3 regions of the Heyndrickxia sp. FW510-T9 genome follow, and region 3 is predicted to be linked to each of the others. Evidence: riboswitches for the same ligand, from Rfam matches in the RefSeq annotation. Region 3 holds a riboswitch; each other region holds the start of a gene.

Region 1 (7,521 bases), on a different contig from region 3:
ATGGTTTCCATGCGAAACATATCATTTTGTTATTTATTAATATTATTAATCCTAGTAACAGGCTGTTCCAAACAAGATAACATTGTAATAATTGAAGGAAATAATATAAAAAACGTTAATTTGGTCTATGACTTTTATTCAAATGTTCAAAATAATGAACCTTCAACGTTAGTAATAGAGAATAGAAATGGTATAGAAGGTCAAAAATCTGTTTCAACATATAAATTTGATGGAACTAGTATATCCTATGAAGTTGTAGAACCTAAAGAAATTAAAGTATCCATAACTGTATGTAAAACGCTTGAAAAGGAAAGGAAGGTAAATTTTATTTCATATAATTTATCTGAATGTGATAACACGGGATTGGGGAAAAATGCGTTTCCTATTATTGAGATTCCTAAATAGGGTTCCTACCAACTAATTTAGTTAACATAACAGTCAATAGAGGAAGCCACTCACACAACAAATCCCTGAAAATGACCCAATTTGGACGAATTCAGGATTTTTTATAATACAAATGAAAATGAATTTCTACAAAATTATAAACACTATGATATTTTGCTCGATAGTTAGTGAAATCAACGTTAATAAATATGAAGATACTGTCGATTAACACAAATGTATTTATAGCCTTATCCTGCAATAGGGCAATATGGTGAAATAACTAGGATATTCTAAGGAAGAAATAAAGTTAATACAATATTTAGAGTGGAATGGCTTTGAAGAGGATGATTTGGTACAGAATTATGTGAAACGGTCAAATAGGTCCTAATAAATAGCAACATAGAGCCAGTAGAAGTTAGGTGGCAATTGCCTGTTATAGAAATAAATTATAAAAATCTTAAGGATGAAACGAAAGGAGCTGGTAATAAATATGAAAAGAATTAAGTATTTAGCAGTCGCGTTAGTTATTGTAGTTTTACTATCATTATTTCTTTATCAGAATTTCATATATTATATGATCCCCTTCAATCCTATTAAGGAGTATGCATCCGAATCCCAAGTTGACTTTCATTTTACAAAAAATCTCCCAAATGGTGAATCAGTCAATGCAAAATGCCATGAATCGAATAATTGTGACTTAGTTTTGAAATACATTAGCGATCTAAAATTATTACCTTTGAAGAATAATAATAAACTAACCTTACCTCCCAAGAAAGGCAATGGAACCTATTTAACAGGAATGTTAGAGTTTGACCAATCAAGAGAGATATTTATCGATGATCTATATACAGACAACCCTACTGTTCTTTATATTAGTTCTTTTATACCTAGGTTCAAAGGAGAAGGATATTATAAAATTGTAGGTTCTAAGTTTGATTATAACTATATTTATAATTTGCTTGGTGATACTAAGTAAAAAAAAAGAGGATATTTATCGAGAGGTGATACCTAAGTGTGGAAGTATTTTAGATGTTCTCAATGGACCAGTTTTGGAACAAATAATAACTTGAAGACCTTGTATATAATCAAATAATAAAGATTTGAGGAGATTTTAACTTCAACCTAACAGAGCAGGAAGTTTAATTGAAGAAAGATTTACGATTCCTTAACTATTATTAATGGTATAATTCCGTATATAAAAAAGGCTGTATCCGCAATGATTGCTGTTTATCGAACCTCTATTTAATAGTTTTATTTTTTTCTGAAGGGCATCTGATTCGAACTCGATATGTCCAAATTTACACAAATAGTAAAGAGCGCAACAAAATTTGCGAAGAGATCCTAAAAAACACAAACAAAAATCATTTTAATTTACTATTAGAGGTTATCAATGAAGTTATATACACTTAAAAGGAAATTCAATGGATATAAAAAAGGAACACAATTTTACTTGATCGCCGAATCAGAATTTATAGGAGTAAAAGAGTTTGTATTGAGAACAAAAGATTTAAAGAATAGTATATCGGTCAATGAAAGTGAACTACTTAAGATTTTTTTTTCATAAAGGTAATCTTTTTATCGAATAAATGCGAAGTTTAGGGGGCTTTACATAAATAACGATATTCAGCAATCGGACGCTTTCCGGGGCAATGATAAAGTCCAATTTCTCCAATTTTATTGCGGAGAAAATGGGCTTTTTTATATTTACTCATAGTGTAAAATAACTCCTTAAGTGATAAGTTAATAGACTCACAATATCACCTATCATATTAAAAAAGTACAAAATATGATATTTAGGTTATGCCCAAGTAAGTTCACAAGATAAAAACCTCATTACCCAAATCGAATAACTCAAAAAAAATTAGTGAACTGGATTGGGAAATGATCAAGGAGAAGTAACGTTCTGAAATTAAATTGTCCAAGTGAAAGGGAAAATATAGAGGAAGGATGAAAAAAATACATAGAAAAGCATCCAGGTATGAATTATGCCATTAAATAACGATATACAACAGATAAAACCGTGAAAGAAATCTGTACAATAACAGGGGGGAGTCAGGCAGCGTTTTATCGAAAATTAAACTAGGTGGAAGAAAAAAATACTTAATAAGGAATTAGAAATCTATACACATGTGGCCCCATAATCCTCAAATCGTTTCCGCATACCTAATTGGAAGATATATTGGTTTAATTTGTAGATGTCTAATTATGTCGATTTCCTTATGTAAAAATGTTAAACTTCCTGTATAAATTAAAAAGTCAATTCAATAAAAATCCGCAAAAAGCGGTAGAGGTTCTAGCTACCTTCTTAAAAAAACTAAGGAAAACAGAACTGCTTTCTTTAGTAGTCCTGTTTTTCTGTTCAAAAGGGAAAGTTATAAGATGAAGAAGAAAGAAAAAGCAGTTGTTGTATTTAGCGGTGGCCAAGATAGTACCACTTGTTTATTTTGGGCAATGGAGCGATTTTTTCACTTAAAACAAATGAAAAAATTTTTATTCTTTAAATGAAACAGACTTCATGTTTTGATAAAGAAATTCTTCGGCTTTATGATCTGACTTCTTTAATAAATTTTGATAATTTTTTGTCAGAAATTCTTTTACTTCACTCACAGTAATTTTATTTACTTCATTCTGAACATCAAGCAAATCTGTAAAATTGAGCTTTACCTTTTGAACATAATCGAAAAGTTTAGGCAGTATTTCTACTGATTCACACAAAACAAGTATTTGGTCACCGTCATTGTAATCAACTTTTATGCGACTCAATAATACTGTATTCGGAAAAAATATTCCTGGTGCTCCAAGAAAAGTTTGTGCAAGTCCAATTTCTACTTGATTAATCATATCCATATTAATTGTCAAAAGATGATTTCCGTTCCTTTTGTCCGAAAATTCAAGCCCTGATTCATTCAACGTTAAGAGCCAATTTGTTTTTCTCAAAGCTCTTTTTGGATAATTAGTATTGTTCAAATCAATTGAAACCAGTACTGCGCTATTCAATATCGCATTTCCAAAGTCTGAATAATAATCAATATTGTGTTCAATAGACATTTTCCTCACCACTTTCCAAAAATTTACTTACATTTATATTATAACACTTTTACATCTAGAAGATACCACAATTACATGAAATTTATGAATATTCCCACTTAATTCTGCGGTTTCTTAGATATATTTATACTCAAAATTAAAAGAGCTTGGAATCCAAGCTCTGAACTGCGATTTATCGTTTTGCACTTCAAAAGTAAACCCGTTAATAATTACCTTGCTTGGTTTTTATTTGTCGATAGTTCTAGTAACGAAAGCACTAATCAGCATAAAAGTTTTACAGAACCTAATATTAAAAATGAATCTCTAAACGATTTAGCTTTTTCCTATTAACTTTATTTCGCGATTCCTTTTTACTTGCAATGAAGATGCCGCAAAGATAAAAACCAAACCTGAAAGCAGGTTCCATTTATTGAACACTCAATCCTCAAATCGTTTCCACACCACTAATTCGAAGATAAAATGGACTTTTTTGTTGATGTCTAATTATGTCGATTTTCTAATGTAAAAATGTTAAACTTCCTGTATAATGAAAAAGTCATTTATATAAAAATCCGCTTAAAGCGGTAGAGGTTCTAGCTACCCTCTTAAAAAAACTAAGGAAAACAGGACTGCTTTCTTTAGTAGTCCTGTTTTTCTGTTCAAAAAGGAGAGTTATAAGATGAAGAAGAAAGAAAAAGCAGTTGTAGTATTTAGCGGTGGCCAAGATAGTACCACTTGTTTATTTTGGGCAATGGAACGATTTGAAGAGGTCGTTGCTGTAACTTTCAATTATAATCAAAGGCACAAATTAGAAATTGAGTGTGCTAAAAATATTGCGAATGAGCTTGGTGTTAAGCACCATATTTTAGATATGTCACTATTAAATCAACTGGCTCCGAATGCATTAACCAGAGAGGATATTCAAGTGAAAGATGGGGAGAACGGCAATCTTCCATCCACCTTTGTTCCAGGTAGGAATCTGTTATTTATGTCATTTGCGGGAGTTCTAGCTAGCCAAGTTGGTGCTAAACACATTATAACAGGGGTTTGTGAGACAGATTTTAGTGGATACCCAGATTGCAGAGATGTTTTTGTTAAGTCTTTAAATGTAACGATAAATCTATCCATGGATCAGGACTTTGTGATTCATACCCCATTAATGTGGTTGGATAAGTGTGAAACATGGGAATTGGCAGATAAACTTCAAGCTTTTGATTTTGTACGTGAAAAAACTTTAACATGCTATAACGGGATCATTGCAGATGGTTGTGGAGAGTGTCCAGCATGTCATTTGAGAAAAAATGGTCTAGATGAGTATTTAAAAATTAGAAATTAATAGTAAAGGAGATAACCATATGTTACAACAATTTTACCCACAACCAGCTCCACACCCATATCAATTTGAATTAAATAAAGATATGGATTTCTCAACTGCTCATTTCATTCCAAATGAGAAGGCAGGAAAGTGTTCTTTTACTCATGGGCACACTTATTTTGTTAATTTAACGATTGCTGGGGATGTACTAGATGAAATGGGAATGTTGGTGAATTTTAGCGATTTAAAGAAATTAGTACACGGGAGATATGATCATAAAGTTTTAAATGACTTTCCCGAATTTGAAAAGTTGCCTCCTTCAACAGAGGTAGTTGCCCAAACCATTTATGAGTTGGTTGCAAATTATTTAGATACATTATCGAATAAACCAATATGTCTACAAGTATTAGTCCGAGAAACACCAACGTCCTATGTGATTTATAGGCCCAAATTGAACGAAGGGAACGGTAAGCATGAGTAGTAGTAAAATTCCTGTTATTGAAATATTTGGTCCGACGATTCAAGGAGAAGGAATGGTAATAGGCAAAAAAACGATGTTTGTTCGGACGGCAGGGTGTGATTATCGATGTTCTTGGTGTGATTCTGCTTTCACATGGGATGGATCAGAAAAGGATAAGATTAGATTACTAACGCCATCTGAAATTTTTCATGAATTAAGGCATCTTGGAAAACAAAATTTTAATCACGTTACTATAAGTGGTGGAAATCCAGCTTTAATTGGAAAACCGATGATGGAGTTAATCCAACTGTTTCATGAGCAAGATATAAAAGTGGGGTTAGAAACACAAGGAAGCCGTTGGCAAGATTGGTTTACACTTGTGGATGATTTAACGATTAGCCCGAAACCTCCTAGTAGCGGGATGAATACGGACTTTGATGTTTTAGATAGCATTATAGAAAACTTGGATAGAAAAAAAATGAGTCTAAAAGTCGTTGTCTTTAATGATGAGGATTTTGAATATGCAAGAATGGTCCATAAACGATATCCAGCTATTGATTTTTATTTATCAGTAGGGAATAAAGATCCTTATGAATCAGGGGATATTTCATCAAGATTACTAAATTCTCTTGATTGGCTATGGAGTAAAGTGACAGAAGATCCTGAAATGAATAATGTACGAGCTTTACCGCAACTACACGCATTAGTCTGGGCAAATAAGCGGGGTGTATAAACGATGAATCATATAAACGTAGTAGAAAATAAAGATATTGATATAGAGATAAAAAAGCAAAAAATTTCACAGCATTTTGCAAGTATTATAGAAGAGCTTGGATTAGATTTAAATGATCCTTCGATTAAAGATACCCCAGAAAGAGTAGCAAAGATGTTAGTAAATGAAACATGTAATGGATTATTTTCCAATCCGCCTATTATTACAACATTTCCATTAGATAAAAATACATCTCGAGAACTCGTAGTAATCGAAAATATACCGTTTAGTTCTTTATGTGAACATCATTTTCAACCTTTTGTGGGAACTGCAACCATTGCCTATCTACCAAATGATAGAGTAATGGGACTTTCCAAAGGAGCGAGAGTATTGGATTATTTCGCTTCACGCCCGCAAATTCAAGAACGACTGACTAATGAAGTTGCCACGTATTTATATGAGCAACTAAATGCAAAAGGAGTATTTGTTATTATGAAAGCGGAGCATTTCTGTATGAAAGTTCGCGGCGTAAAAAAACATAATTCTTCTACTATAACAACTGCTAGTCTTGGAGACATTGATAAACAAGATGTACTTAACTCTATACAACTTGCAAGTAATCTTAAATAGTTTATTCTTATTCATAAACATATTTATAGAATTAAATATTTAATGGATAAGCCGGAAGATGTGATCCAAATATTTTAACCGGTTAACTCGACTCGTAAGTTTCATGAAAGTACTGAAATCTAAAATATGTACCGAAAACGTTAAAACCACCAAATTTCTCTTGGTGGTTTTTATTGTTGAACTATTTATTATTTATTTTGATGAACTGTTTCTCTCCAAAACACGAATAACATATACAAACACACGATACCGCATTAATTATTGAAATGATCATATTTTCAAATATATTTAATAATTTTTACTATTATGATATAAAAGTAAGTATATACCAAAATGATTGGAAAATGTGAGGGGAGTTTATGTCAACTCATAAATTATTTCGAACTCTAATTGTGGATGATGAATTGCTAATACGGCAAGGGATTAAGCATTATATCGATTGGGAAAAGGAGGGCTTCCAAATTGTTGGGGAAGCTTCGAATGGTCAAGAAGCACTTGAGCTAATCGAAAAAGTAGATCCGCATATCATAATAACCGATATTTTGATGCCTATTATGGATGGAGAGGAATTAACGAGATTAGTTAAAGAAAAATATCCTCATATTCAAATTATTATTCTTAGTAGTTTTAGTGAATATGATTATGTTCGATCAACATTTCAAAATGGTGTAGTCGATTATATATTAAAGCCAAAGCTGGATGCAGAAGGATTATTAAATGCAGTGAATACCGCTGCGAATCGAGTACCGCATTTTCAAAAAGCAGCAAAACAAGAAAATATGAAACTATCTTTTCAAAAAAAGTTGGAGCAGATGATTTCTGGATATGAGGTTTGCTTGGAACCAGAAGAAGTAGTTAAAGTGTTTCCAAACCAACTTTTTTATTTATTGGCTGTTGATGTGAAAGATTCTCCATCTATTAATATTGAATTAATTAATAAAGAAATCGATATTGTGCTCAATAAAAATTTTCACTTCGGTACCTATTATAGAC
Region 2 (5,725 bases), on a different contig from region 3:
AAAAAAAATCAAGTGAACCTCATTTAGATGCACCTGAGAGGTTTTGCGATGTTAAATACAAAGCAACTGTGGGGGCTGTCTCCTCATCCCTACAAATACTGTTGGAGTCTGCGTGCCCGTGAAAATTGTCCATTAAAACTAAATGATCAATCTCCACGTACTAAATCACAAAAAATTCACACACCCTCCAATAATTATTTCATACCCCACGAATTACTGTGTTAATTAGGATGCGAAAAACAATCGAAATTAGCCAAAACGTTGATAAATCAATAAAAAAACTCTGTGAATTATATTGTGAATTCAAGTGCGTTTTACTATGTGTTTTATAGTGTTTGCACCTCTTAAGTAAACCCGTTAGGAAATTAACCCGGTTGTTTTTTGTTACGACTTAAAGCTTTCAAAACTATTTTATAAAAAAAACTTGAATCTCACGTTACGTAATGTTTTATCATTCAAGTATAAAATTGGAAAATTAGCGCTAATAAGCAATTGCACGATTAGGACATTAAGGTATTATGATGAAATTGGTATATTAAAGCCCAGTAAAATTAGTGACGGTGGACATCGTTATTATGATCAGAGCAATAACAAAGCTGCAGCATATTTTGGCATTAAAAGATTTTGGCTTCCCTCTTGAAACTATCCAAGAGATCCTTGCCAATCAGGAATGGTCATTAAAAGACGCTTTATGTAAACGATTGGATCTACTAAAAAAAGAGCAAGAAAGATTGAATAAAGTGGAGAAGGATATTCATGGTCTTCTTCAATTAATGGAATTAGAAGGTACGACAAATTGGGAGGAAGTATTTAAGACTATTTCCATTTCCATGAATTCTGAAAGTCTAGAAGAACTTTGGAGGGACTATTTTTCAAAAAAAGAACAAAATGTACTTAAAAAGCTTCCTGTAATTGGAGACAACAATGAAATGGTGGATCTTATAGTAGAGCTCATCAGTGATGTTCGAAAAAATATACATGTAAGCCCAAAATCAGTAGAAGCTCAGGATTTGGCAAGACGCTGGATTGACTTAGTTGATTCTATGTTTAAAGGTAATTTCAACTTAGCAGGAAAAGTATGGAAGCTCAGTAATGAAGAAAATAAGAATATAGGATTCTACAAATTTGATAAAGAGATTGTTACTTTCATTGAGCAAGCAATCGCACACTTATATCAAAATAATGAATAAGGAGTGGCCATGAAAAAACAAGTCGTCTCATTTGACATATTATTTTATATCGTAGTTCCAATGCTTATTTGGAATTGTGGGAAAGAAATAATCGGTGATTATTTTGCGATGCTATTATCAACAGTTCCGGGGTTTATTTACACAATATATATTTTCTTTAAGGTGCGTCAATTTAATTTAACAGGATTATATGCGATTTGTTCCTTATTTATTAGCACCAGTGTTGATTTATTGTCTGGATCCGCTGAAAAAATGTTATGGAACCAAGTTTATACAGGATTGGTTTTTGCTATGATATTCCTACTTTCGGTTTTCATAAAAAAACCTTTAGCACTTTATTTTTCAGTTGATTTTGCTGCACTATCCGGACAACCGCGGAAAAACAGTCTCGCCTTATTTTCTGTAAAAGCGAACTTTGTGTTATTTCAATGGCTCACATTAGTGTTTTTCGTGCGCGGTCTTTTTCTTAGCTCGCTTAAAGCATGGCTGCTACATGCATATGGGGTAAATTCCTATAGTAGCATGCTTATATACACACAAATATCTAGCAGGATATTTGTAGGTTTCATCACATTAGGTTACATAATTATTAATAAGAAGATTAATAATTTCATAAAAACGAATGATTTTGATTTTCCGGTTAAGGTTGGTCAATGATTTTGAGCAAACTTGCTTACGGGATATTTGGGAATTTGGCACTAGTGTACTTATATAGTTTCTGATTACATGCTCTAATCACTATATCGAATAAGGTTCCCGCTCTATTGTTACCGCATTTTTGCATTCTCTTTTTTTTAAAACTCAATTCTATCACTATTGTTCCCACTTTCACCGTACCCTCTTCTTTTCAGGAACGATTCTATTACTATTGTTCCCACTTTCCATGCACTCTCTTCCTTTCGGGCACGATTCTTCTACTATTGTTACCGGGATTCCCTTTGTCTCTTCTATTCGGGAACGATTCTGTCTTTATCGTCTCTGTTTTCCCAACACAATCCGATTTTTTGCACGTTCCCTGACTCGCTTATAATTTCCTAGAGAAAAAAGCGATTGGGACCCAATCGCTTAATCAATTTACTTTTTCATACCAGTATAAACATGAATCGCATCTCGCAAAAATTCCGCCGCCCCCGGTTGCACTTTATCATAATATGCAGCAAACCTTTCATCACCCACATACATTTGAGCTAGACCAGCATGAGCTTCTTTACTATAGCTAGACCAGGTGTAGCTCAACCATTTACGATGTAATTCCGCGGTTTTCTGTGCTAATTCGCTTGCAGGATCTCCGGTTTCCATCGCTTCCTTTAACGTCACAAGAACTTCCACACCCAATTTTTCCAATTCTTTATATTGTTCTGCAGTCAAACCTTTGATTTTCTGGTTGGATTTATCTACTTGTTCATCTCCGTAGTTTGCTCTGATTTCCGCTCCATATTTCTTTTCATTGTCATCTATCAACTTTTGCTTAAATCCTTCAAATTTTTCTTTGTCAGACATGATCATTCTCCCTTCCGTTACTGCTATTGTTTTATCTACATTTGCAATTAATTCTTCCAGTTGCTCACGCTTTGCCAGAAGCTTTTCACGATGTTCCTTCAATGCATTGGTACGATCGAATGACGGATCTGTCATGATATTTTTGATATTCTCCAAGTTGACTCCTAATTCTCTATAGAAAAGAATCTGCTGGAGACGATCAACTTCCCCGGGACCATAGATTCGATATCCGGATGAATTAATTCTAGCCGGCTTAAGAATTCCAATTTCATCGTAATATCGTAGTGTTCTCGTGCTGACTCCCGCTATTTTCCCTAGTTTTTGCACTGTGTACTCCACGTGTTATCCCTCCTGACAACATCAATATACACCTTTACGTAACGTCAATGTAAATAGGTTTAATGAAAAAAGTTATTTAGATGAAAATCATTAGCTCATTAATATCGAAAATTCAAAATAGTATATAATTACCTTATCACAGGAATGATTGGGAGGAATCATATTGAAACGAGATGTTAATGAAAAAGAGCTGCATCATCAGTATAAGGATGAAATTTTTCAAATCTTGAAAAGTGAACCATATGCACAGTTTTTGGGGATTGAATTAGTCGAAATGGGCGAAGGTATGGCGATTGCAGAGCTTGATGTAGCGGATCATATGGTAAATGCTCACGGAACGGTGCATGGAGCGATTATTTTTGCCATTGCTGATTTTGTGTTTGCTGTTGCCTGTAATTCTTACGGAAAAACATCTGTGGGTCTTTCCACTACCGTTAATTTTATGGCACCAGGTAATAAAGGTTCTCGGTTAAAAGCAATTGCCATGGAAGAGAAAAGAAACCATCGAACTGCTTGGTATAACATTAAAGTAGAAAGTGACGGGGAGTTGATTGCTACGATGGAAGCATTAGCATATCGTAAAGACCATTATTTTGTTCCAGTTGACAAGGAAAGATAGTACTTTTGGAAGAAAAATCAATTGACTAGATGATAAAATTTGCCTATCATTATACTTTGTGTATGTAATACGTGGTTCGAAACCATCCCACGATAAAAAACTAAGGAGAGAATTTCATATGAAAGTAAAAACGCTTGTCGGGAACGGAATTGTTGCAGCCTTGTACATTGCCGTTTCATTTTTTATTCAACCACTTGCATTTGGAGCTATCCAATTTCGTTTTTCCGAAATGTTCAATCATTTAGTTGTATTTAATAAGAAATTTATTTATGGTGTTTTATTAGGTGTATTTCTTACAAATCTATTTTTTTCACCAACGCGTGCCTATGATCTTGTTTTCGGTTTTGGTCAATCCGTAATTTCATTATTGATTACCATTTTCGTATGCCGTTTTATAAAAAATGTTTGGACTCGGATGATTGTGAACACAATTGTATTTACTATTACGATGTTCTTGATTGCAATAGAGCTACATTTAGCCTTACACTGGCCATTTTTATATACATGGCTTACAACCGCAATTGGAGAATTTGCAGTAATGGCAATAGGTGCACCAATTATGTATATGTTAAACAAACGCATACACTTTGAAAAAAAGAGTTTAATATAAGTGGTGTCAGGCATCAAAGCAAAAATCGGTAGCAAAAAGCTACCGATTTTTTTTTACATATTTTGAGTAGCTGGTACCATGTCCATGCTTCTTTTTCTACCAAAAAGGAGTGTATAGACGATGAGTAATGCCACTAAACATATAATAGAAAAACCGTAGATAAAATGATAGTCAGTATAGGTAGCTAATATGCCGAGACCTGTTGAACCGACAGCCATTCCTAAGTCCATTGAGGAGAAGAACATAGCATTTGCAGTACTTTGCTTCTCTTTCGTCACAAGGCTGACAGCAATAGCTTGAAGGGCTGGTGTGACGGTTCCATACGCAATTCCATAGAAAAAGCCTGCTAGTAGGAGTGACCAAGAGCTATGTGTAACCGATAAAAGGAATAATCCGATAATCCCACAAATGGTTGCAGGATAAATGATTAGTTTATGGCCTAACGTATCAAACAAGCGGCCGGATAAAGGGCGAGCAACAATCATGATAATGGCCATCACTAAAAAGAATAATGATACGGATCCACTGATATTCTCCTCTTTACCAAGCTCTCTTAAGAAACTGATGACACCACTTAATGTAATCGTAAAAAAGGCCGTTAATATACAAGGAATAAATACGGTTTTATCAAAGGCATATTTTTTGAATGCACCTTTTTCTTTCTCCACTCTTTTTGATGCTGATGATTGCGGCTGCTTGATAAAAAAGCTGAAAACTAATGTAATAACCGCTAATAAAACAGAAATTATCAATAATAAATTAAAGGAATAATATTGCAAAACGGCTAGTCCCAACATCGGTCCCATACTTGTTCCAACACTTGTTGCTAAACCGTAATAGCCGATTCCTTCTCCAAGCTTCTTTTTTGGAATAATATTCGTTGCCATTGTGGCAAGAATAGTAGTCATAATCCCAAAACCAATCCCGTGAAAAATTCTAAGTAAAATTAAATAACCAATCGAATCCTGACCGTAACTAAGTCCAACGGTTATTGCTACAAAGGCAAATGAAAAAATACTCATCATTTTCACATTAACCTGATGCATTAAATATCCGATGAGAGGTCGTGTAATTATCGCTGCCAACATGAAGACAGTCGTCATTAATCCCCCTTGCGTCGGATTTTGTTTCACTTCAGTAATAAATGCCGGATATCCTGCTGTAAGCAATTGTAAACATAGAAAAAATAAAAAAGCCATCACGACAATGGCTACAAATTGTTTTGTCCACAACTTAGATGTTTTGTTCATTTCCATAATTCCTTCTTTCTAGTTGTTTTCTTTCTCTAGTAGCAAATCGATATTCCTTTCAAGTGTGAGTAATACTTCTTGATAAATAGCAAGTGATTTTTCATCAATGCCATTAACTATTTTTGTAAAAATGTCTTCTATAAATGGAGCTACTTCCATACAAAGATTGGTTCCTTTTTCTGTAATAGTAATCAAGAAGGAACGTCTGTCTGCTGGA
Region 3 (7,521 bases):
TCCCAAATTAGATTTAATTTCGGGGCATCTTTTCTTAAAAGAATTTCTGTTCTTAAGCCGAATGAAATGGTTAATAGGATTTTCATTTACAAAAGTAACATAATTTAAGAAAAGAGCCTTCCATAAAATGAGGTTTTTAAAATGAAATTCGCGCGAAATGTGCATGAATTAATAGGTAATACACCAATAGTAGAGATTACAAGTTTTTCTTTGCCCGAAGGAGTACGTTTATTTGCAAAACTTGAGTATTTTAATCCTGGTGGAAGTGTGAAGGACCGTTTAGGACAATATATGCTTAAAAGGGCGTTTGCTGAAGGAAAGCTGAAAAAAGGTGGAACAATCATAGAACCGACTGCTGGAAATACAGGAATAGGACTTGCGCTTGCTGCCATTCAATTTGGTGTTCAGGCAGTGTTTGTTGTTCCAGAGAAATTCAGCTTCGAAAAGCAAACATTAATGAGAGCACTCGGGGCAAAAGTGGTAAATACTCCTACTGAACTTGGCATGGGGGGCGCGATTGCTAAAGCGAAGGAATTATTAGAAACGATTCCTGATGCTTTTTATCCAGGACAGTTCCAAAACTTTGCTAATCCAGATACGTATTATGAAAGTCTCGGACCTGAAATTTATGAAGCATTTGAAGGGAACATCCATGTTTTTGTTGCTGGAGCAGGCTCTGGTGGAACTTTTATGGGAACCTCTCGATATTTAAAAGAAAAGCTTCCTAATGTGAAGACGGTCATTGTGGAGCCAGAAGGATCGATATTGAATGGTGGAGAGGCAGGTTCTCATCGAACAGAAGGCATTGGAATGGAATTTTTGCCTCCTTTTATGGATAAAAAATACTTTGATGCAATTCATACCATTCCGGACGATGTAGCATTTACGCGTTTGGCTGAATTAGCAAAACTAGAAGGGCTATTAGTTGGAAGTTCTTCAGGTGCAGCATTGGAAGCCGCCATACGTGAAGCAGAGAAGGCGAAGGCGGGAACAAATATAGTGACGATTTTTCCAGATAGTAGTGAGCGTTATATTAGCAGTAAAATCTATGAAGGTTGATTTCTTATAGATTGTATAAAATCCAAAAGCCGATTTTAACCTGTTGTTTTTCGTAAATGTTATAAAGCCTAATGTAGACTTATCTTCGGGGCATCTTTAAAAAGATTATTCATTCTTAACCCAAATAAGGATATTTATAAGATCTTCGTTTACAAAACAACAGAGTGTAAGAAAAGACCTATATGAAAGTGGGAATTAACATGAAGAAAAAAACGAAATTTATTCATGGTGGAATTAGTCGTGATCCTTATACAGGCGCTGTTTCCACACCTATATATCAAGTAAGTACCTATAAGCAAGACGGAGTAGGTAATTTTAAATATGAATATTCAAGAACTGGTAACCCAACTCGTGAATCATTAGAGAAATTAATTGCCGATATCGAAGGTGGGAGCAGAGGATTTGCCTTTGGTTCAGGGATGGCAGCTATTACCGCAGTGATGCAATTGTTTTCTGCAGGGGATCATATTATCGCTACGGATGATGTGTACGGTGGAACTTTTCGTGTTATGACTAAGGTTTTAAATCGATTTAATTTGGAAGTAACTTTTGTTGATACTAGCGATGTAGACGTTGTGAAAAATGCAGTAAAACCAAATACAAAAGCAATTTATGTAGAAACACCAACAAATCCTCTTTTAAAAATTACTGATATCAAAGCGATAAGTGAAATTGCCAAAGAAAATAATCTTAAGCTGATTGTGGACAATACCTTTAGCACTCCGTATTGGCAAAATCCACTTGAACTTGGAGCAGATATTGTTCTTCACAGTGCAACGAAGTATATTGGTGGTCATAGCGATGTTGTAGCGGGCCTTGTAGTTGTGAATGATGACAAGTTAGGGGAAGATGTTCATTTTATTCAAAACTCCACTGGAGGTATTCTCGGACCTCAAGATAGCTGGTTGTTGATTCGTGGAATCAAAACATTAGGCGTTCGTATGGAAGAGATTGAAGAAAATACGAAGAAGGTAGTAAACTTTTTGTTGGAACATAAAAATGTGCAAAAAGTTTATTATCCTGGCCTAGCGGACCATCCGGGCTACGACATCCACAGCAAACAAGCGGAAGGGTTTGGCGGTATGATCTCCTTCACAGTTGCCTCAGAAGCTAAAGCGTTGGATGTGCTGAAAAAGGTAAAATACTTTACACTTGCAGAAAGCTTAGGGGCAGTGGAAAGCTTAATTTCTATTCCAGCTTTAATGACACATGCGTCCATACCGAAAGAGCGCCGTCATGAATTAGGAATAGAAGATGGACTTATCCGTATTTCTGTTGGGATAGAAGATATAGAGGATCTTCTTGAAGATTTAGAAAACGCTCTAGCGTGATTTACCAGTTGACGAATTATAAAGAATTTAATATTCTATTAATGTTCAATTAAATACCCGTACATGACGGGAGAGGTTCATAGCACAAAACCCTCTATAAAAAACTATGGATACATGACAATTACAGCCATGTCCATAATGGGCATGGCTTTTCTTTTATCCACTTTTATATGATTGCTATGAGTCTATCCTCTCTAAAATGTCACGGCACATCTTGAGGAGGCTTTTTTTATGTCAGGAAGAACAAATGAAGAAGGGTTAAAGGATTTAACCTTATTAGGGAATCAAGGTACCAAATACACATTTGAGTACGCACCCGAAATATTAGAATCTGTCGATAATTTACATTCGAATCGGGATTATTTTGTGAAGTTTAACTGTCCGGAGTTTACTAGCCTGTGTCAATAGGGGCACACTTCAGTGGCGACACTGTCGATTAAACCTCGTGAATTCAGGGAAGGAATTTGAATGATTATGTAGAATTATATAATATATAAGAACGAACGTTCTATATCTGGGAGGTATATTATGTATTCTTCATATCCTTGGAGAGATAAAAACTGGTTTACTGAACAATTTATCTATAATGGAAAAAGTATAAATGAAATGGCGAAAGAGTTTAAAGTAGATTGGACAAGTCTAGAAAGATGGAGATCAATTCATGGGCTACCCAAACATTCACAAAAGGGATTGATTATTGAACATTTTGGAAAAGAGTGTTCGGAGAAAATTGATCAAAGAAAACGAAATCGGTATTCCATTGCAAATAAGGCAAAAGCAGATAAACTTTTTACAAATAAGAATCTTGAAGAAATACACGGTGAAGAAAAAGCAAGGCTCATTAAGGTAAAACGATCGAAGTCACTAAAGAATATTCGGAGGTCAGAAGAATTTAAAGAAAACCTATCCCACCAACGGAAAGGAACTGGAAATTCGAATTGGAAAGGTGGCTTTCAAAGCCAAACTGTTTATAAAGAGATTAACAGACAAATAGTTGCAAGATATGTACTTAATATGTGGAATCGGTTCATTATAAATGAACGAGGTTATACTTGTGAAAAATGTGGTCTAGTGACCTTAAAATGCAATGGACATCACCTACTTTCATTCTCAAGAATATTCGGTACGATATGCCAGCATTTAGATGAGAAACGAAGATTAAATACAATGGAAGTAATTATGGAACTTCATCGATTTCATAAACTTCACTTTGATAAACTTTACCAATGTCTTTGCCCTACCTGCCATACAGATATACATCGCCAAGAAAACTTTGAAGAAAGAATCAATCAAGAGAAGAAATTAATGCATCTACTCCAAGAATATAATTCTAATCCTGAGCCAAGCCTCAATATTGAGGAAGGTGCAGAGACTATCGAAACCACACAAATACGAAGCGAGTAAAAGTAGTATTTGTGGAAGGTAGTAGAGTACATCATTTTTTTGATGGAAGCGCGAGGATTCTTAATTTAATATCGTAGTTAATTAAGAATATGATATAGTCCATCTGCTCATATGAGTAGTGCCAATAACCGGCCAGCCAGACTTTGCAACTATGTACATCAGCTACATCCCAGACAAAAAGATTGTCGAGAGTAAATCACTGAAGCTTTACCTATTCAGCTTTAGAAATCATGGAGATTTCCATGAGGATTGTGTGAACATCATAATGAACGATCTGATTAAGCTTTTAGATCCACGCTATATTGAAGTGTGGGGGAAATTTACGCCTCGTGGCGGTATTTCCATTGATCCATATTGTAATTATGGAAGAACGGGAACGAAGTATGAGGAAATGGCCACTTTTCGCTTAATGAATCATGATTTATACCCAGAGAAAGTGGATAATCGTTAATATGTTGTAATATTTAAATGGATTATCTGTTGGTTTATTAATTCTTGCAAATATTGTAGCGGTGAAGCTGTTCAGTAATTGCTTCTAGACAGTTTTACCTGCAGCAGCAGTTGTCTCTTTTTTACGTATCCGATTGTCGATGAGCTTTTTAAGAAATAATTGCAGGGGACTGGGATCTATGTCCCTTGTAAGTATGGATTATTAAAGTCTCTTTTTTTTACAATCTTCCTTTAACTCCTCCGTAGTCTCCACTATTTATAAATAGCTCTGAAGAAATATAGGATAATGTTACTAATGAAAGTAAAATAATTGTAGAAAATTGTCTTTTTTTTGTTGATTTATAAATTATTCATGGTAATATTTACTCGTTGACAAAATTGATTTCGAGTATATAAAAGGGTAAAACCGTTGAAAAATGGTGACACAAAGCTAAAGGGGCTAAAATGTTCTCCATACATCATGCCAGCCAGTTGCCGTCTAACTTTATGCATGTCTGTATTTAGTTTGTCTAGGCAATGGCTGTTCCTAAGAGGGAACGCTTTTTTATTTTCGCAAAAAAGGTATTTTACTATTTGTATAAAGGAGATTGAGTATGACTACAAAAAGAAAACTAAATGTTTCAATGAGTACAAAATTTTCCCTCCTTTTAGTTACAATTCTTTGTATTTTAGGATTGCTAACGGTTGGGCTTGCTTATTACATCATAAAACAAAGTAATTTAAAGGATATGAGTAATTCACTTCATGATTCATCCCTTATTTTAGCCCAGTCGATGGATAAAAATATGGTGAAATCTATTCTTCAACAACCTAATGAAAATAACCCTGATGTTGTACTTGCTACAAAAGAAATGGATAAGATTAACGACCAATCGTCTATTATTACGAATGTAAATTTAATATCTAAGGTTGGGGATAAATATTATGCCCCAGGTCTTTCTACCAGTCTACTTAAGGCAGGTGTTAAATATAATCAAGAGCTTCAATCACTGGGATTATCACCTCAATATTTAGCAGCTATTGATAAAGCTTTTAGTACAAAAAATGTTACAGCCACAGATATATATGGAGATAAATACGGACTTTACAAAACAGGTTTAGCCCCAATTATTGATAATAACGGGACAGTCCTTGCACTAGTAGCCATTGATTATGACGTATCAAAGGTAACTGGAAAAGCATGGTCTGAGGTATTAATTGTTTTGTACGTAACCATCGCCATTCTTCTTATTTCCGGTATTGGAATGTATTTTATTGTAAAGAGGAAGTTTGCACCTATTCAACAGCTTTCAAGTTTATCGAAGAAAGTAGCAAAAGGCGAATTACAAGTCGAACCTATGCCTGTAAAGTCTAAAGATGAAATGGGCGAACTAATTCAAAATTATAACTTGATGATAGAAAATCTAAAGAACATTATTTTGAGTGTAAAGAAGGTTTCAGGTCAAGTAGTGAATTCCTCACAAGTGCTTTCCTCTAATATGGAGGAACTTTCAAATTCAAATAATCAAATTGTTAGTTCAATCCAGGAGATTGCTAGTGGAAGCGATACTCAAGCAGATCGTGCCACTCAAAGTACAAAAATTATTGAAGAAATGAGTATCGCTATCCAGCGTGTAGCAGAGTCTGCATCAGTAATTTCTGAAACTTCTTTAAAAACAACACAAGAGGCGGAAAAAGGCAACAGCGTAACAAGGGAAACAGTGAGTCAAATGGAATTAATTAGTCAAACCGTTAATAAATCGGCTAAGTTAGTCAAGCTACTAGGTGACCGTTCAGATGAAATTGGGAAAATTGTTGAGATTATTACCGGAATATCTGCACAAACGAATTTATTAGCGTTAAATGCAGCCATTGAAGCGGCTAGAGCTGGAGAACATGGTAAAGGGTTCTCTGTGGTGGCTGACGAAGTTAGAAAGCTTGCTGAGCAATCAGAGGAGTCTGCTCGTCAAATAGCTGGAATTATTACCCAAATACAAGGAGAAACTCTTGAGTCTGTCAATATTATGGATAAAGCCGTTAAGGAAGTCGAAAATGGACTAGGAAATGTAAATCAAATGGATAAGGCATTTGGAGAAATCGTGGAATCTATTCATCAGGTAACGGATCAAATTCAAGAGGTTTCCGCAACATTTGAGGAGGTTTCTGCCGGTACAGAGGAAGTCACGCAATCCGTGCAACAAATGGAAGATATCTCTAGTAGGTCAAGAGATAATACAAAAGCTGTTGCAGAGGAATCGATTTCTCAATTGGAAACAATTGAAGAAATTTCGAAAGAAGCACAAGCGTTGAAAGAACTATCAGATGAATTGCAGTCTACTGTTGGAAACTTTCATCTAAATGATAATCACAATTCATAAACCATCGTACAACATAGATAGAAATGGAGATGAAGGTATATGAAAAACGGAAATGAAATAAGAAATAAAACTTCTTTAGATGAGAAATATTGGTTGATGCGACTTGCTGAATATACATCAGCTCTAGACTTGCCAATTGATTTTTCAAGAACATCCTCCTATCAGTTTAATGGAGATGTAACGGAAGCAAGAGTAAATGAAGAGCTTGCAGGTAAAGTAAAGGAATTTTCGCAGATACAAGGTATAAGCATCCCTTCTATTTATCTGTCCGCTTATATGATTTGGCTGTACTTAAACTCAAATGAAGAAGATATTTTGATTGGGAATGCCGTTACTATTGAAAAAGACCAGCTTCCTATATTATTACCGTTTCGACTATCGTTTGCATCACTGAATTCTGTAATGGAGCTGTTAAAGGCTGTAGATAAGCAATTGGCAATGGATATTGAACAACACTCAGTATTGCCTGATGTAACAGAGATTTTAAAAGAAAGAGATATTAGTAGACCAAAAGTTTATCCAGCAATTTTTCAGATGAATGCCGAATTTAGAAGTAATTCAGCTGCTGGTGAAAGGTTTACGTACGAAACAGATTTAAAATGGAACGTTTTTCAGAAGGATCAAGAATTTATGCTGAAAATTGAGTACAATACTCATGTATTCTATGCTTCTTCAATTCAACGCTTTATCGAACAATATATGAATATATTAAACTTTTTCGTTCAGCAAGATTTATCAGGGGAATTCCGTTCCATGAACATTTTGTCGGAAGTCGAAAAAGATATTTATAACCGTTTAAATAACACGAGCTCACCATATGAAAAAAATATGGCGATACCGCAAATGTTCTATCATTCTGTTGAAAAATATCCTAATCTTATTGCGGTATCTTCATCAGAGGGGTATTTAACATATGCAGA

What was found. A riboswitch is a leader RNA that binds a small molecule or an ion and turns the genes downstream of it on or off. The one in region 3 is predicted to bind preQ1.
Region 1: linked by a shared signal. The riboswitch ahead of queC (7-cyano-7-deazaguanine synthase QueC) and the one ahead of AC3WJF_RS08750 (preQ(1) synthase) in region 3 are both predicted to bind preQ1.
Region 2: linked by a shared signal. The riboswitch ahead of AC3WJF_RS22865 (QueT transporter family protein) and the one ahead of AC3WJF_RS08750 (preQ(1) synthase) in region 3 are both predicted to bind preQ1.

The regions. Positions count from the first base shown of each region.
Region 1 covers NZ_JBYSWK010000003.1:98,888-106,408, forward strand. The annotation lists gene AC3WJF_RS02795 (hypothetical protein) at 10-405, shown strand; gene AC3WJF_RS02800 (hypothetical protein) at 875-1,360, shown strand; partial or broken gene AC3WJF_RS02805 (recombinase family protein) at 2,248-2,467, shown strand; partial or broken gene AC3WJF_RS02810 (7-cyano-7-deazaguanine synthase) at 2,764-2,859, shown strand; gene AC3WJF_RS02815 (hypothetical protein) at 2,875-3,432, opposite strand; PreQ1 riboswitch class I at 3,993-4,035, shown strand; gene queC (7-cyano-7-deazaguanine synthase QueC) at 4,091-4,747, shown strand; gene queD (6-carboxytetrahydropterin synthase QueD) at 4,767-5,207, shown strand; gene queE (7-carboxy-7-deazaguanine synthase QueE) at 5,200-5,919, shown strand; gene folE (GTP cyclohydrolase I) at 5,923-6,528, shown strand; gene AC3WJF_RS02840 (response regulator transcription factor) at 6,888-7,521, shown strand, end outside.
Region 2 covers NZ_JBYSWK010000095.1:307-6,031, reverse strand. The annotation lists gene AC3WJF_RS22890 (MerR family DNA-binding transcriptional regulator) at 425-640, shown strand; gene AC3WJF_RS22885 (MerR family transcriptional regulator) at 576-1,190, shown strand; gene AC3WJF_RS22880 (VC0807 family protein) at 1,200-1,847, shown strand; gene AC3WJF_RS22875 (MerR family transcriptional regulator) at 2,265-3,029, opposite strand; gene AC3WJF_RS22870 (PaaI family thioesterase) at 3,193-3,648, shown strand; PreQ1 riboswitch class I at 3,714-3,758, shown strand; gene AC3WJF_RS22865 (QueT transporter family protein) at 3,767-4,258, shown strand; gene AC3WJF_RS22860 (MFS transporter) at 4,312-5,508, opposite strand; gene AC3WJF_RS22855 (MarR family winged helix-turn-helix transcriptional regulator) at 5,527-5,725, opposite strand, start outside.
Region 3 covers NZ_JBYSWK010000012.1:92,101-99,621, reverse strand. The annotation lists gene AC3WJF_RS08760 (PLP-dependent cysteine synthase family protein) at 142-1,059, shown strand; gene AC3WJF_RS08755 (bifunctional cystathionine gamma-lyase/homocysteine desulfhydrase) at 1,260-2,390, shown strand; PreQ1 riboswitch class I at 2,457-2,504, shown strand; partial or broken gene AC3WJF_RS08750 (preQ(1) synthase) at 2,622-2,792, shown strand; gene AC3WJF_RS08745 (hypothetical protein) at 2,919-3,794, shown strand; partial or broken gene queF (preQ(1) synthase) at 3,916-4,245, shown strand; cyclic di-GMP riboswitch class I at 4,634-4,723, shown strand; gene AC3WJF_RS08735 (methyl-accepting chemotaxis protein) at 4,838-6,601, shown strand; gene AC3WJF_RS08730 (non-ribosomal peptide synthetase family protein) at 6,641-7,521, shown strand, end outside.